2 regions of the Pseudomonas sp. GW821-FHT09H03 genome follow, and region 2 is predicted to be linked to the other one. Evidence: predicted binding sites of a transcription regulator. Region 2 holds the regulator's gene; the other holds the start of a gene.
The links. The regulator sigma-54, encoded in region 2, starts transcription at its own class of promoters, with help from an activator protein. The targets are predictions, from matches to a motif close to ANTGGCATNNANNTTGCTNT.
Positions count from the first base shown of each region.

Region 1: the regulator sigma-54 is predicted to act here: its motif matches at 5,296-5,315, upstream of glnK (P-II family nitrogen regulator).

Region 1 is NZ_JBWKOF010000001.1:277,826-285,294, forward strand. Features, by position in the region: gene AC07OG_RS01280 (DUF484 family protein) at 1-529, shown strand, start outside; gene xerC (tyrosine recombinase XerC) at 532-1,431, shown strand; gene AC07OG_RS01290 (HAD family hydrolase) at 1,428-2,138, shown strand; gene sutA (dormancy-specific transcriptional regulator SutA) at 2,327-2,647, opposite strand; gene AC07OG_RS01300 (secondary thiamine-phosphate synthase enzyme YjbQ) at 2,749-3,174, opposite strand; gene AC07OG_RS01305 (ammonium transporter) at 3,388-4,725, opposite strand; gene glnK (P-II family nitrogen regulator) at 4,761-5,099, opposite strand; gene AC07OG_RS01315 (accessory factor UbiK family protein) at 5,510-5,770, shown strand; gene AC07OG_RS01320 (BRO-N domain-containing protein) at 6,192-6,710, shown strand; gene AC07OG_RS01325 (hypothetical protein) at 6,921-7,469, shown strand, end outside.
Region 2 is NZ_JBWKOF010000008.1:49,067-56,535, reverse strand. Features, by position in the region: gene mlaD (outer membrane lipid asymmetry maintenance protein MlaD) at 1-24, opposite strand, end outside; gene mlaE (lipid asymmetry maintenance ABC transporter permease subunit MlaE) at 24-821, opposite strand; gene AC07OG_RS13095 (ATP-binding cassette domain-containing protein) at 821-1,630, opposite strand; gene AC07OG_RS13090 (KpsF/GutQ family sugar-phosphate isomerase) at 1,908-2,882, shown strand; gene AC07OG_RS13085 (KdsC family phosphatase) at 2,882-3,406, shown strand; gene lptC (LPS export ABC transporter periplasmic protein LptC) at 3,414-3,986, shown strand; gene lptA (lipopolysaccharide transport periplasmic protein LptA) at 3,973-4,521, shown strand; gene lptB (LPS export ABC transporter ATP-binding protein) at 4,521-5,246, shown strand; gene AC07OG_RS13065 (RNA polymerase factor sigma-54) at 5,431-6,924, shown strand; gene hpf (ribosome hibernation-promoting factor, HPF/YfiA family) at 6,999-7,307, shown strand; gene ptsN (PTS IIA-like nitrogen regulatory protein PtsN) at 7,320-7,469, shown strand, end outside.

The DNA of each region.
Region 1 (7,469 bases), on a different contig from region 2:
GCGCGACCGCAACATCGAGTTGCGTCATCGCCTCTCGCATTTGATGGATGTGGCCCGCGACAATGACCGGCTGTTCGAAAAGACCCGCCGCCTGATCCTTGCGCTGATGGACGCCACCAGCCTCGAAGACGTAGTGATCTGCGTCGAAGACAGTCTGCGCCAGGATTTCCAGGTGCCCTTCGTCAGCCTCATCCTGCTGGGCGACAACGCCATGCCAGTCGGCCGCTGGGTCACCCACGCCGAAGCGCAGGTGGCCATAGGCGGTTTGCTCTCGGAAGACAAAAGCGTCAGCGGCAGTCTGCGCGAGCATGAACTGGACTTCCTGTTCGGTGAGGATCAGCGCAAGCAGATCGGCTCCACCGCCGTCGTCGCCATCAGCCATCAGGGCATCCACGGTATCCTGGCCATCGCCAGCCGAGATCCACAGCAATACAAAAGCTCAGTAGGCACCTTGTTCCTGAGCTACATCGCCGAAGTCATGGGCCGCGTGCTGCCACGGGTCAACAGCAACCTGCGCTCGGTACGCTGACCATGGAACGGCAACTGGACGCTTACTGCGAACACCTGCGCAGTGAGCGGCAGGTGTCGCCGCACACTTTGTCGGCTTACCGCCGCGACCTCGATAAAGTGCTCGGCTGGTGCGTCAAGCAGAACATCGACAGCTGGGCGGCGCTGGATATCCAGCGCCTGCGCAGCCTGATCGCCCGCCTGCATGCCCAGGGCCAGTCGTCCCGCAGTCTGGCGCGTTTGCTGTCGGCGGTCCGCGGGCTTTATCACTACCTCAACCGCGAAGGCCTGTGCGATCACGACCCGGCCAATGGTCTCGCGCCACCTAAAGGCGAGCGCCGCCTGCCGAAGACCCTCGACACCGACCGCGCCTTGCAACTGCTTGAGGGTGCAGTGGAAGATGACTTTCTGGCCCGTCGTGATCAGGCGATCCTGGAACTGTTCTACTCTTCCGGGCTGCGACTTTCGGAGCTGACCGGGCTGAATCTCGACCAGCTCGATCTGGCCGACGGGATGGTCCAGGTGCTCGGCAAAGGCAGCAAGACCCGGTTGCTACCCGTGGGGAAAAAAGCTCGTGAGGCGCTGGAACAGTGGCTGCCATTACGAGCCCTGGCCAACCCGGCGGACGATGCGGTGTTTGTCAGCCAGCAAGGCCAGCGCCTGGGCCCACGGACGATCCAGCGTCGGGTCAAGGCAGCCGGCGAACGCGAGCTAGGGCAGAACCTGCACCCACACATGTTGCGACACTCTTTCGCCAGCCACATGCTGGAGTCTTCCCAGGACCTGCGGGCCGTACAGGAATTGCTCGGTCACTCGGACATCAAGACCACGCAAATCTATACCCACCTGGATTTCCAGCACCTGGCAACGGTCTATGACAGCGCCCACCCACGGGCCAAACGCATGAAAGGCGATGATTCATGAGCATTCAGTTGATCACCTTCGACCTCGACGACACCCTGTGGCACACCGCTCCAGTGATCGTCAGCGCCGAAGCCGTTTTGCGTGAATGGCTGAGCGAACATGCTCCTGCCCTGGGGGCGGTGCCGGTGGAACATCTGTGGGCCATTCGCGAACGCATCCTGAGCATCGAGCCGAACCTCAAGCATCGCATCAGCGCCCTGCGTCGACGGGTGTTGTTCCAGGCGCTGGAAGAAGCCGGTTACGCTCACGCAGTAGCGTCCGACCTGGCCGACCAGAGTTTCGAAGTGTTTTTGCACGCCCGCCACCAACTGGAAATTTTCCCGGAGGTGCAGCCGACGCTGCAAGTACTGGCCAACCATTACACCTTGGGCGTGGTCACCAACGGCAACGCTGATATCCGGCGCCTGGGGCTGGCGGATTATTTCAGGTTTGCGCTGTGCGCCGAAGACATCGGCATCGGCAAACCGGATGCGCGATTGTTCCATGAGGCGTTGCAGCGTGGAGACGCCACTGCCGAGACGGCAGTACATATTGGCGACCATCCGGGCGACGACATTGCCGGTGCCCAGCAAGCAGGGCTGCGGGCGATCTGGTTCAACCCGGCGGGCAAGGCCTGGGAAGCCGAGCATCTGCCGGATGCAGAAATCCGCAGCCTGACCGAGTTGCCGGCGTTGTTGGCGCGGTGGAACCCCAGACACCCGGCCTGAAATCACACACATCCCCTATGGGAGCGAGCCTGCTCGCGATGAGGCCGTCACATTCAAAATTGATCCTGCCTGACCCACCGTTATCGCGAGCAGGCTCGCTCCCACAAGGAGATTGTCGGCGTATCCTCGATTTTCAGGCATGAAAAAGCCCGCAGCGACGGCGGGCCTTTTCAGTAAGCAAGACAGCCTCAGATAGGCCGGCTGCCGTACTTGTTGTCAGGCTTCTTGGGAGGATCGGCGACCACATTGGCCTCCACTTCCTGCACCTTGCCGCCGCGAGCCAGGAACTCTTCCATGGCCTTGGCCAGGGCGTCTCGTTCCTTGTTCTTGGCTTCGACACTCGGCAGCTCATCGACCGATACCGCTGCCTTGGCTTTGCCTTTGGCGGTCGGAACGGGCGCATCACCGCCGTCGTCTTCAGCGACGTCTTCCGCCGCTGCTTCCAGACCTTCTTCGGTTTCGTCGTCGCCTACTTCGAGGTCGTCGTTTTCCAGATCATCGTCGCTCATGTTCTACCTCATGACTTGCGAAAAGCAGATTAGTTATAGCCCAGCTTTGCCCTCTGTCGAAGGCTGCCGGAAAAAATTCAACAACCGCTGCTGACCAGCGGTTATGCCACTTCACCGTGCACGGTGGCGAGGACTTTACGAGCACCGCCATGATCACGGTGCTCGCCCAGATAAACGCCTTGCCAGGTACCCAACGCCAGCCTGCCTGCCGAAATCGGCAAACTGAGCTGACAGCCAAGCACGCTGGACTTGAAGTGCGCCGGGAGGTCGTCCAGGCCTTCGTCGTTATGCTCATAGCCGTCTGTTCCTTGTGGGATCAGACGATTGAAAAATCGTTCGAAGTCGCGACGTACCGCCGGATCGGCGTTCTCGTTGATGGTCAACGACGCCGAGGTATGCTGCAGCCACAAGTGCAACAGACCGACCCGACACGCCTTGAGTTCAGGCAGGCCGGCGAGTAACTCGTCCGTTACCAGATGAAAGCCCCGGGGCCTCGCCCGCAGGGTAATCAGAGTCTGTTGCCACATACAGTTCTCCGCACGTTCGGGGCGCATTCTAGCGTGCTCTGGGAAAAAACAAAGGCCCTAATATTCCTTCAATCATGTAAGCCTTCGACCGCACAAAAACACCGGACATCGACGACATACAACTTGCAGGTAAAAACCCTTCAGCCGCTAGTTGAATGACTAATTCCAGACAAAAAAATGCCCGGCAAGCCGGGCAAGTTTTCATACGCTTGCTTACAAGTTGTAGCCGCGCTCGTTATGAAGCGCCAGATCGATGCCGACCGCCTCTTCTTCTTCGTTGATGCGCAGGCCCATGACCGCGTCCAGCACCTTGAGAATGATGTAGGTAGCGACTGCGGTGTAGATCACCGTGAAGCCCACGCCTTTGCACTGAATCCAGACTTGTGCAGCGATGTCGGTCACGGTGCCGAAGCCACCCAGGGACGGTGCAGCGAACACACCGGTCAGGATTGCGCCGAGAATGCCGCCGATACCGTGGACGCCAAACGCATCCAGGGAGTCGTCATAGCCGAGTTTGCGTTTCATCGTGGTAGCGCAGAAGAAGCACACCACGCCAGCCGCCAGACCGATCACCAGTGCGCCCATCGGGCCAACGGTGCCAGCAGCCGGAGTGATGGCTACCAGACCGGCGACCACACCCGAAGCAATGCCCAGCGCGCTTGGTTTGCCGTGGGTGACCCACTCGGCGAACATCCAGCCCAGTGCCGCAGCAGCGGTTGCGATCTGGGTCACCAGCATCGCCATACCGGCGGTGCCGTTGGCCGCAGCGGCGGAGCCGGCGTTGAAACCGAACCAGCCGACCCACAGCATGGCCGCGCCCATCAGGGTGTAACCGAGGTTGTGCGGAGCCATCGGGGTGGTCGGGAAGCCTTTACGCTTGCCCAGTACCAGGCAGGCGACCAGACCGGCCACACCGGCATTGATGTGCACCACGGTCCCGCCGGCGAAGTCCAGCACGCCCCAGTCCCACATCAGACCGCCGTTGCCGGACCAGACCATGTGCGCGATCGGTGCATACACCAGGGTGAACCACACACCCATGAAGATCAGCATCGCGGAGAACTTCATCCGCTCGGCGAAGGCACCGACGATCAGTGCCGGGGTGATGATGGCGAAGGTCATCTGGAAGGTGATGAACACCGCTTCAGGGAACAGCGCCGCAGGGCCGGTCAGGCTCGAAGGCGTAACACCGGCCAGGAAGGCCTTGCCCATGCCACCGAAGAACGAGTTGAAGTTGACGACGCCCTGTTCCATGCCCGTGGTGTCGAACGCGATGCTGTAGCCATAAATGACCCACAGGACGCTGATCAGACCGGTAATGGCGAAGCACTGCATCATCACGGAAAGAATGTTTTTGGAACGAACCATGCCGCCGTAGAACAGCGCGAGGCCAGGAATGGTCATGAACAGCACGAGGGCTGTCGAGGTCAGCATCCAGGCGGTGTCGCCGGAGTTGAGGACTGGGGCCGCCACTTCGTCTGCCGCCAAAGCAAGGCTGGGCATTACGATGGACAACAGGGCTCCTAGCCCTGCGAATTTACGCAGAGTCATATTGTTTTCTCCTGGGGCGTTGGGTTTGTAGCGGCTTAGATCGCGTCGGTATCGGTTTCGCCGGTACGGATGCGAATCGCCTGTTCCAGATTGACCACGAAGATCTTGCCGTCACCGATCTTGCCGGTGTTGGCGGCCTTGGTGATGGCCTCGATGACCCGGTCCAGATCCTTGTCGTCGATGGCGACGTCGATCTTCACCTTTGGCAGGAAATCGACCACGTACTCCGCGCCGCGATACAGCTCGGTGTGACCCTTCTGCCGACCGAAGCCTTTGACCTCAGTGACGGTAATGCCCTGCACGCCGATCTCGGACAGCGACTCGCGTACGTCGTCCAGCTTGAACGGCTTGATGATGGCAGTGACTAGCTTCATGAAAACTCTCTCCCGAATTTGGTGGACTTGCCCCAGGAAAACAAACCCGTCTCAAGTCTAAGCGCAGTGCCTGGCTTTGTAACGCATCGTCGGCCCTGACCTGCCCGTCCGACGCCCCTCACGAAACACTCCCCCGCTTCGCTTGGCGCACTGCGTTCGTCACAGTGACTGCATCAGTGCATGGGTCATCAGGGTCTAAGCAGAAAGCTTGCCATCTCCACAAAAACTACTGTTTTCAAGCCTTTACCCGCAGATGACTGCTTCTTCGCCACAACACGCGACGCGATACGCACAACAACGGTGCGACACCGTCCGTCCATATGCGCGAAAAGCGTGCATCCCTTGCCCGCGCAAATGACTATAGATGCTGCGTGATACACTGCCCGCCATTGCTATCAGGACATTTCCCCATGCTCGCGCCCAAAGACTTCCTCGACGCCCTGAGCGGCACCGCCTCCCGCCTCTTCAGCGGTGACACCCCGCTGCCGAAAAGTGAAATCGAAAGCCAGTTCAAAATGTTGCTGCAGAGCGCCTTCAGCAAACTGGATCTGGTCAGCCGGGAAGAATTTGATAGCCAGATGGTTGTATTGGCGCGGACCAGGGCACGGCTGGAGGCACTCGAAACGAAAGTGGCGGAGATGGAAGCGAAGCTCACTCCACCCACCGAGTAAACACCGCGATCCCTGTGGGAGCTGGCTTGCCCGCGATTGAAGGTCGGCACGACCTTGCGCTTCACCTGTTGGAGCTGCCGCAGGCTGCGATCTCTTGATCTTAAGCCCGCGACAATCCAGGCAACGTCCTACAAAGTTCTCATCCGCCGTCCGATTGTGCCGCGAAGCTCTGGTTCCTAAGCTCACCCAATGCTGGATGTTCAGCACCTGGTTTGGCGACCTGGAACCAAGCAATTCACGGCAACCTCGTTCGATATCTGGATTTCTTTCTCGATTCGAATTATGGCGGCTGTGTGTGGGAGACCTTAGGGTCTGCCGGTATTCGCTTGGCCGGTTCGCCAACCCGCACGCAGCTGCCACCCTTATTGTTTGGCGACGATAAAACGACAGTTATCTATCAAGCGAATTTGGGTACTGCTCTATGGACGACAACTATTTAACCCCCCACGTCTTCACCCGCCACAAACTCCAACTCCACGCCCTACTCCTGCAAAACCAACCCTGGTTCAGCGCACGCGACCTGGGCCGATTACTACGCATTTACCTCAACGACCGCCAACTCCGAAAACTCGATCTCGACCAATACCAAACCACCCAAACCCTAATCTACGGCCGCATCGAAAACACCCTGCTGATCAGCGAATCCGGCGTCTATGCCCTGCTCGTCTATCACTACTGCCCCGAGTACCGAGCGCTGCGCGAATGGCTAACCCACGAAGTCGTCCCCGCCCTGCGAGACGCCCAACACCCCGCCACACCTGAACGCCCGCAACTTAGCCTGCTCAACTGGCCGGAAATGTCATTGAGCTTGCTGCACTGGAATAACCAGCCGTGGATTCGGTTGCAGGATGTGCCGCAGATGATGAGGGAGCGCAAGCAGGACCAACGCCCGGTTACCCCTTGGTGGAAGCGAGCTTCACGAGTATTGCCGTCGTTTTGAATATTCATCGTTCAAACCCGCTCGATCCGGGCTGAGCGTGTAAAGGGGATTCACCGTGTGTTACGCGGGGATCGACGGGACTGGCGAGCGCCATGTACTTAAGCCTCGGGTTCTGGCACAACCCAAGCCGGCTGCCGTATAGCTCCGCAGGCCGCAGCAGCTATGGCATATTGGCACCCCTTGAACCAACCGCACGCACCAGGGAAACGCATGGACACAATCGTCATTAGGTACTTCGAGCAGGTCAAAGACCTCGTGACGGGGACGGTAACCGTGTCCCCTTTGGGCAAAGAAACGCATGAGTCCATTTCTGAGGCGCTGATGCCTGGCGAGGGAACTCACAAAATCTTCTGCATCAAAAAATTCACTGGTGTCGCGAATTACCGTTGGTTTGTGGAAGGCATGGCACTGCTCTCCGCCCCTGGCGCCGTACCTGCTGAATTCTCGGTGACGCTCAGCAAGATCTACACCACGGTGCCAGAGGAATACCTTCAGCAGACGCTGAGTAAAACAGGCTACAAGCTGAACAGAGTGGTGCAGTTTGGGACGATAGTCGAAGTTGACTACGGGTTCATTCAGAGCATTGGCCGGGAGGATGGCGCTATAAAGACCAATAAGCGCTATTGCGATACCTTGCAGAAAGGTGAAATGCACAAGCGCAGACTGGCCATTGTGGTTCGCGCTAGTCGAGGGATTTGCCAGGTTGTTCCTGTGACCTCTGACGAACCTGATGACTCTGACAAAACCTGTTTTCAGCTT
Region 2 (7,469 bases):
GATTTCCAGGGTGCGGTTTTGCATCAGAAATCTCCAAACATCAAGGCGGTCAGAATAAAGTCCAGGCCGAGTACAGCCAACGAGGCGTACACAACGGTCTTGGTAGTGGCACGACTGATCCCCTCGGAAGTGGGTTCACAATCATAGCCTTGGAATACGGCGATCCAGGTCACGACAAAGGCAAAGACAACACTTTTGACGATCCCGTTCAGGACGTCATCGGTGAATGTCACGCTGTTCTGCATGTTCGACCAGTAGGAGCCCTCATAGACGCCCAGCCAGTCCACCGCCACCCACGAACCACCCCAGATGCCCACCACGCTGAAAATCATCGCCAGCACCGGCAGGGAAATGAAGCCGGCCCACAGGCGCGGGGCAATGATGTACTTGAGCGGGTCGACCCCGATCATTTCCAGACTGGACAACTGCTCGGTGGATTTCATGTTGCCGATTTCGGCTGTCAACGCCGAACCGGCACGCCCGGCGAACAGCAAGGCCGTCACCACCGGCCCCAGTTCACGCAACAGCGTCAGCGCAACCATCTGCCCGACAGCCTGCTCGGAACCATAGCTGGACAGGATGTTGAAGCCTTGCAGGGCCAGCACCATGCCGATGAACACCCCGGAGACCACGATGATCACCAGGGACATGACGCCCACCGAATGCAGCTGCTTGATCAGCAACCCGAAACCGCCGCCAATGCCACCGCGACCGAGCAGGGCATGAAACAGGAACAGCGTCGCACGCCCGAACACCGCCAGCGCATCAATGGCTGCGTGGCCGAACCGGCGTACACGTTCTATTAATGAAGTTTTGCGCATCAGCGCTTCCCCAGAAGATCTGCGCGGTAATCCGTCGCTGGAAAGTGATACGGCACCGGCCCATCAGGCTCACCGGTCATGAACTGGCGAATCCGTGGGTCATCCGAGTTCATCAACTCGTCTGGCGTGCCCTGCCCCAGCACCTGGCCGTCGCCCACCACATAGATGTAGTCGGCAATGCTCGCGGTCTCGGCCAGATCGTGGGAAACCACGATGCTGGTGATACCCAGCGCATCGTTGAGCAAGCGGATCAGGCGCACCAGAACGCCCATCGCGATAGGGTCCTGGCCGACAAAGGGCTCGTCATACATGAGGATCTGCGGATCCAGGGCAATCGCCCGGGCCAGCGCGACACGACGCTTCATGCCACCGGACAGTTCGTCGGGCATCAGGTCGATAGCGCCACGCAGGCCCACGGCCTGCAATTTGAGCAGAACGATGTCGCGGATCATTTCTTCCGGCAGCCGGGTGTGGACCCGCAGCGGAAAGGCGACGTTCTCGAACACATCGAGGTCGGTAAACAATGCGCCGCTCTGAAACAGCACGCCCATATGCTTGCGCGCATCGAACAGGTCGCTGCGCGAAAGCTCCGGCAAATTCTGCCCATTGACCCAGACTTCGCCGCTGGTAGGCCGCAACTGGGCGCCCATCAAACGCAGGAGCGTGGTCTTGCCGCACCCGGACGGCCCCATGATGCCCGTGACCTTGCCGCGCGGTATGCGAATATCAACGTTATTGAAAATGCTCCGCGCACCGCGCTTGAAGGTCAGTCCCTTCAGCTCGACCGCGTAGGCGTTATCGGCACTCATCTAAACTCCTTGCGATGCAGCCTCTTGCTCGGGCGCCTGGCTTTCCAGCGAAAGCACATACCTCCCGGGCAGGCCGAACAGGCGGCGAACTATATCACTGCAAAGGCCACGCGCCCAAGGCTAAAGCCGGGCCATGTGCAACAACATGAATGACTGAAAGCTTCTTTATAGAGGCTTCGTGGTAACAAGGAGTGACAATGCGCGACGAACTAGCGTGAGGGATTCGATCATAACCGCTATAATCGCCGCCTTTTCATCGGGCTATACGATTTCAGACATGAGCCAATCCAGCGACCTGATTCAATCGGCACAACGCACCATCCGCCTCGAGGTAGAGGCCGTACAAGGCCTGCTGCCCCATATCGACGCGGATTTCGTACGCGCTTGCGAGATGATTCTGGCCAGCAAAGGCCGCGTGGTGGTGGTCGGCATGGGCAAATCCGGGCACGTCGGCAACAAGATCGCCGCCACCCTGGCCAGCACCGGCACAACGGCTTTTTTCGTGCACCCGGCCGAAGCCAGCCATGGTGACATGGGCATGATCACCCGTGACGACATCATTCTGGCGCTCTCGAACTCCGGCTCCACCAATGAAATCGTCACCCTGCTGCCACTGATCAAGCGCCTTGGCATCAAGCTGATCAGCGTGACCGGCAACCCCGAGTCGGCGCTGGCCAAGGCTGCCGAGGTCAACCTCAATGTTCACGTCGAGCATGAAGCCTGCCCATTGAACCTGGCGCCCACCTCGTCGACCACCGCAGCACTGGTCATGGGCGATGCCCTGGCTGTTGCGCTGCTGGAAGCCCGCGGCTTTACCGCCGAAGACTTCGCCTTCTCCCACCCCGGTGGTGCACTGGGTCGACGGCTGTTGCTGAAAGTGGAAAACGTCATGCACGCCGGCCAGGAACTACCACAGGTGCAACGCGGCACCCTGCTCAAGGACGCGCTGATGGAAATGACCCGCAAGGGCCTGGGCATGACCGTGATCCTGGAAGCCGACGGCAAACTGGCGGGGATCTTCACCGACGGTGATTTGCGCCGCACCCTGGACCGCAGCATCGACATCCACAGTGCCACCATCGACCAGGTCATGACCGCCCATGGCAAGACTGCCCGGGCCGAGATGCTCGCGGCCGAAGCACTGAAAATCATGGAAGACCACAAGATCAACGCGCTGGTCGTGGTCGACGGCGACGACCGCCCGGTCGGTGCCTTGAACATGCACGACTTGCTGCGCGCAGGAGTAATGTAATGACCATTGACCTGATGCAACGTGGCAAGCAGATCAAACTGGCGGTTTTCGACGTCGACGGCGTCCTCACCGACGGGCGCCTGTACTTCCTCGAAGACGGCAGCGAGTTCAAGACCTTCAACACCCTCGACGGCCAGGGCATCAAGATGTTGATGGCAGCCGGCGTACAGACAGCTATCATCAGTGGCCGCAAGACCCCGGTGGTCGAGCGACGGGCCAAGAACCTCGGCATCCCGCACCTTTATCAGGGACGAGAGGATAAACTGGTGGTACTGGACGAACTTCTCGCCCAACTCAATCTAAGCTATGAACAGGTCGCCTATCTTGGCGACGACCTGCCGGACCTGCCGGTGATTCGCCGCGTAGGCCTGGGCATGGCGGTGGCCAACGCCGCCAGCTTCGTGCGCGAACACGCCCACGGCATTACCGTTGCCCGTGGCGGCGAAGGTGCCGCACGCGAATTCTGCGAATTGATCCTGCGCGCCCAGGGCCGCCTCGATGCGGCCAACGCTGCGTACCTGTGAGCCCACTATGCTGAGCAAAAAGTTTCGCAACACACTACTGTTCGGTTGCATCGCTGCGATATTCGCCGCGGTCGGCTATTGGAACATCAGCCCTGAACGTTTCCTCGACAAGCCGGTTGTGCCTGTCGATGAAAGTGCCATCGACTATTACGCCATCAATGCGCACAGTGTGCAGTTCCTGCCGGACGGCGGATTGCAATACGAAATGACGTCGGACAAGGTCGAACACCTCAAGGCGACCGAAGTGACACTGCTGACCAACCCCGACCTGAATATGTTTCGCGGTACGGAGTTTCCATGGCATGTCCAGAGTTTGCGCGCTGAAGTAAACCCGGACGGCACGGAAGTCGAATTGATCGATGACGTGCGCATCACCCGCTTCGACGAGAAAAACCGAAGAACCCTGATCACCAGCACCCGCATGACGGTGTTCCCGCAGCAAGAATATGCGCAGACCGAGCAAGACGTTAGAATCGACGGCGCTGGCGGTGTATCGACTGGCAAGGGAATGAAAGCGTATTTGAAAGAAAGCAGGATACACCTGCTATCGAACGTAAGAGGACAGTATGAGGCTCGTTAAAACCCTTCCGATTTTGCTCAGTCTGGGCGCAGCACTGGGAAGCGTGAGCGCCTGGGCTCTGCCGGACGATCAACAACAGCCTATTCGCATTCAGGCCGACGACGCCCAACTGGACGACAAGAACGGTGTTGCCACCTACACCGGCGACGTAATCATCACCCAGGGCTCGATGAAGGTTACCGGCAACAAGGTAACCATGACCCGCACCCCCAACGGTGACATCGACGTGGTGACCTCGGTGGGCAATCTGGCCTACTTCGAGCAGTTGCAAACGGCTGGTGATACCAAGCCTGTGCAGGGCTGGGGCGTGACGATCCAGTACCACGCCGCGCAAAATCGCGTCGTGCTGATCGACAAGGCCAAAGTTGTCGACAAGGACAACAACATCACCCAGGGCGAGAAAATCGTCTACGACACCGAGAAGAAGCTCGCCAGCGCCGGTCGCGCTACCGGCAGCAAGGTGACCGAGTCGCGCCCGCGCATCGACATGGTTATCCAGCCGAAGAAGAAAACCGACGAGAAAAAGGCCCAGTAATGGCAACTCTGAAAGCTCAGCATCTGGCCAAGAGCTACAAGAGCCGCCAGGTCGTACGTGACGTCAGCCTGTCCATCGACAGCGGTCAGATCGTCGGCCTGCTCGGCCCCAACGGCGCCGGCAAGACCACCTGTTTCTACATGATCGTAGGCCTGGTGCAGGCTGATCAGGGTCGCGTGCTGATCGACGACCTGGACGTCAGCCACCAGCCAATGCACGGCCGTGCAAAGGCCGGCATCGGCTATCTGCCGCAGGAAGCATCGATCTTTCGCAAACTCTCGGTGGCCGACAACATCATGGCGATCCTCGAGACCCGCAAGGAACTCGACAAGGCCGGTCGCCGCAAGGAGCTGGAAAGCCTGCTGCAGGAATTCCACATCAGCCACATCCGCGACAACCTCGGCATGAGCCTGTCCGGCGGTGAGCGCCGCCGCGTGGAGATCGCCCGGGCACTGGCCACCAACCCGAAATTCATCCTCCTGGATGAACCTTTCGCCGGCGTCGACCCGATTTCGGTGGGCGACATCAAACAGATCATCTACCACCTCAAGGCCAAGGGCATTGGCGTGCTGATCACTGACCACAACGTCCGTGAAACCCTGGATATCTGCGAAACCGCCTACATCGTCAACGATGGCCAATTGATCGCCGAGGGCGACGCCGAGACCATCCTGGCCAACGACCTGGTGAAGGAAGTTTACCTGGGCCATGAGTTCCGCCTGTAAGCGCTGAGGTGTCTGGCAGGTCGCCAGAGTGCTTATCTCGATAAAAAATCAACACTTTTTTATTGTTACAGCGCTCTAGGCAAACACTGCAGTTTCGGGCATATAATTTGCTTATGTTTGGCGCTTCGGCGCCCTGTAGTGGATGGCGCATGTGCGCCGGCGAATAAGGTGTTAAGCCCCTGCCATGAAACCATCGCTAGTCTTGAGAATGGGCCAGCAGCTGACGATGACACCGCAGCTGCAACAGGCCATCCGCCTGCTCCAATTGTCGACCCTGGACCTGCAACAGGAAATCCAGGAGGCGCTGGAGTCCAATCCGATGCTCGAACGCCAGGAAGAAGGCGACGACTTCGACAATTCCGACCCCCTGGCCGACAGTGCCGAACAGAAGCCCAATACCGACATTCAGGAGCCTTCCTACCAGGAAAGCGCCCCCACGGTGGATAACCTGGAGGAAGGCGACTGGAACGAGCGCATTCCCAACGAGCTCCCCGTCGATACAGCGTGGGAAGACGTTTATCAGACCAGCGCCAGCAGCCTGCCAAGCAACGATGACGACGAATGGGATTTCACCACCCGCACATCGGCTGGCGAAAGCCTGCAAAGCCACCTGCTGTGGCAGTTGAATCTGGCGCCGATGTCCGACACCGATCGGCTGATAGCCGTCACCCTGATCGACTGCATCAACAATCAGGGCTACCTGGACGAGACACTCGAGGAAATCCTCGAAGCCTTCGATCCGGAGCTGGACATTGAACTGGACGAAATCGAAGCCGTCCTGCACCGCATCCAGCAATTCGAGCCCGCTGGCATCGGCGCCCGCAATCTGAGCGAGTGCCTGCTGCTGCAATTGCGCCAGTTGCCGGCCAAGACCCCTTGGCTGGCCGAGGCCAAGCGCCTGGTCAGCGACTACATCGACCTGCTGGGCAGCCGCGACTACAGCCAGCTGATGCGCCGCATGAAACTCAAGGAAGATGAGCTGCGCCAGGTGATCGAACTGGTTCAGAGCCTCAACCCTCGGCCCGGCTCGCAGATCGAGTCCACCGAAGCCGAGTACGTCGTACCGGACGTCATCGTGCGCAAGGACAACGAGCGCTGGCTGGTCGAACTGAATCAGGAGTCGGTGCCACGCCTGCGCGTCAACGCCCAGTACGCCGGTTTCGTGCGCCGCGCCGACACCAGCGCCGACAACACCTTCATGCGTAACCAGTTGCAGGAAGCCCGCTGGTTCATCAAGAGCCTGCAAAGCCGCAACGAGACCCTGATGAAAGTGGCGACCCAGATCGTCGAGCACCAGCGCGGTTTTCTCGAGTACGGCGATGAAGCCATGAAGCCGCTGGTCCTGCATGACATCGCCGAAGCGGTGGGCATGCACGAATCGACGATTTCCCGGGTCACCACCCAGAAGTTCATGCACACCCCTCGGGGAATCTATGAACTGAAATACTTTTTCTCCAGCCACGTCAGCACCTCCGAAGGCGGTGAATGCTCGTCTACGGCGATCCGCGCGATCATCAAAAAACTGGTTGCCGCGGAAAATCAGAAAAAGCCATTGAGTGACAGCAAGATCGCTGGTTTACTGGAAGCACAAGGCATTCAGGTGGCTCGCCGCACCGTCGCCAAATACCGCGAATCCCTCGGGATCGCGCCTTCGAGCGAACGTAAGCGGTTGATGTAGAGCCACGCCACAGCGTTCCAGTGGTAGATCATCTGATCTACCGCTTTATGCACTGGCAACGAAGGAGAAGCTGTATGCAAGTCAATATCAGTGGACACCAACTGGAAGTGACCGAACCTCTTCGCACCTACATCGGCGAAAAACTCGAACGATTGGAAAGGCATTTCGACAAGATCACCAACGTGCAGGTCACGATGACAGTCGAAAAGCTGAAGCAGAAAATCGAAGCCACCTTGCATATTCCCGGTAGTGAAGTAGTCGCAAACGCAGAACATGACGACATGTATGCGGCTATCGACTCACTCACCGACAAGCTGGATCGCCAACTCAAAAAGCATAAGGAAAAGACCCAGAGCCTCCTTCAGGGCGCAACCGGTCGTTAACACTCCCAACCCATGATCCGACTTGAAAGTATCCTGACCCCCGGCCGTTCCCTGGTGAACGTGCCGGGCGGCAGTAAAAAGAAAGCCCTCGAACAAATTGCCAATCTGATCGCCCGCGAAGTGCCGGGCATGGAGATGCAAGATGTCTTCGAGGCATTGATT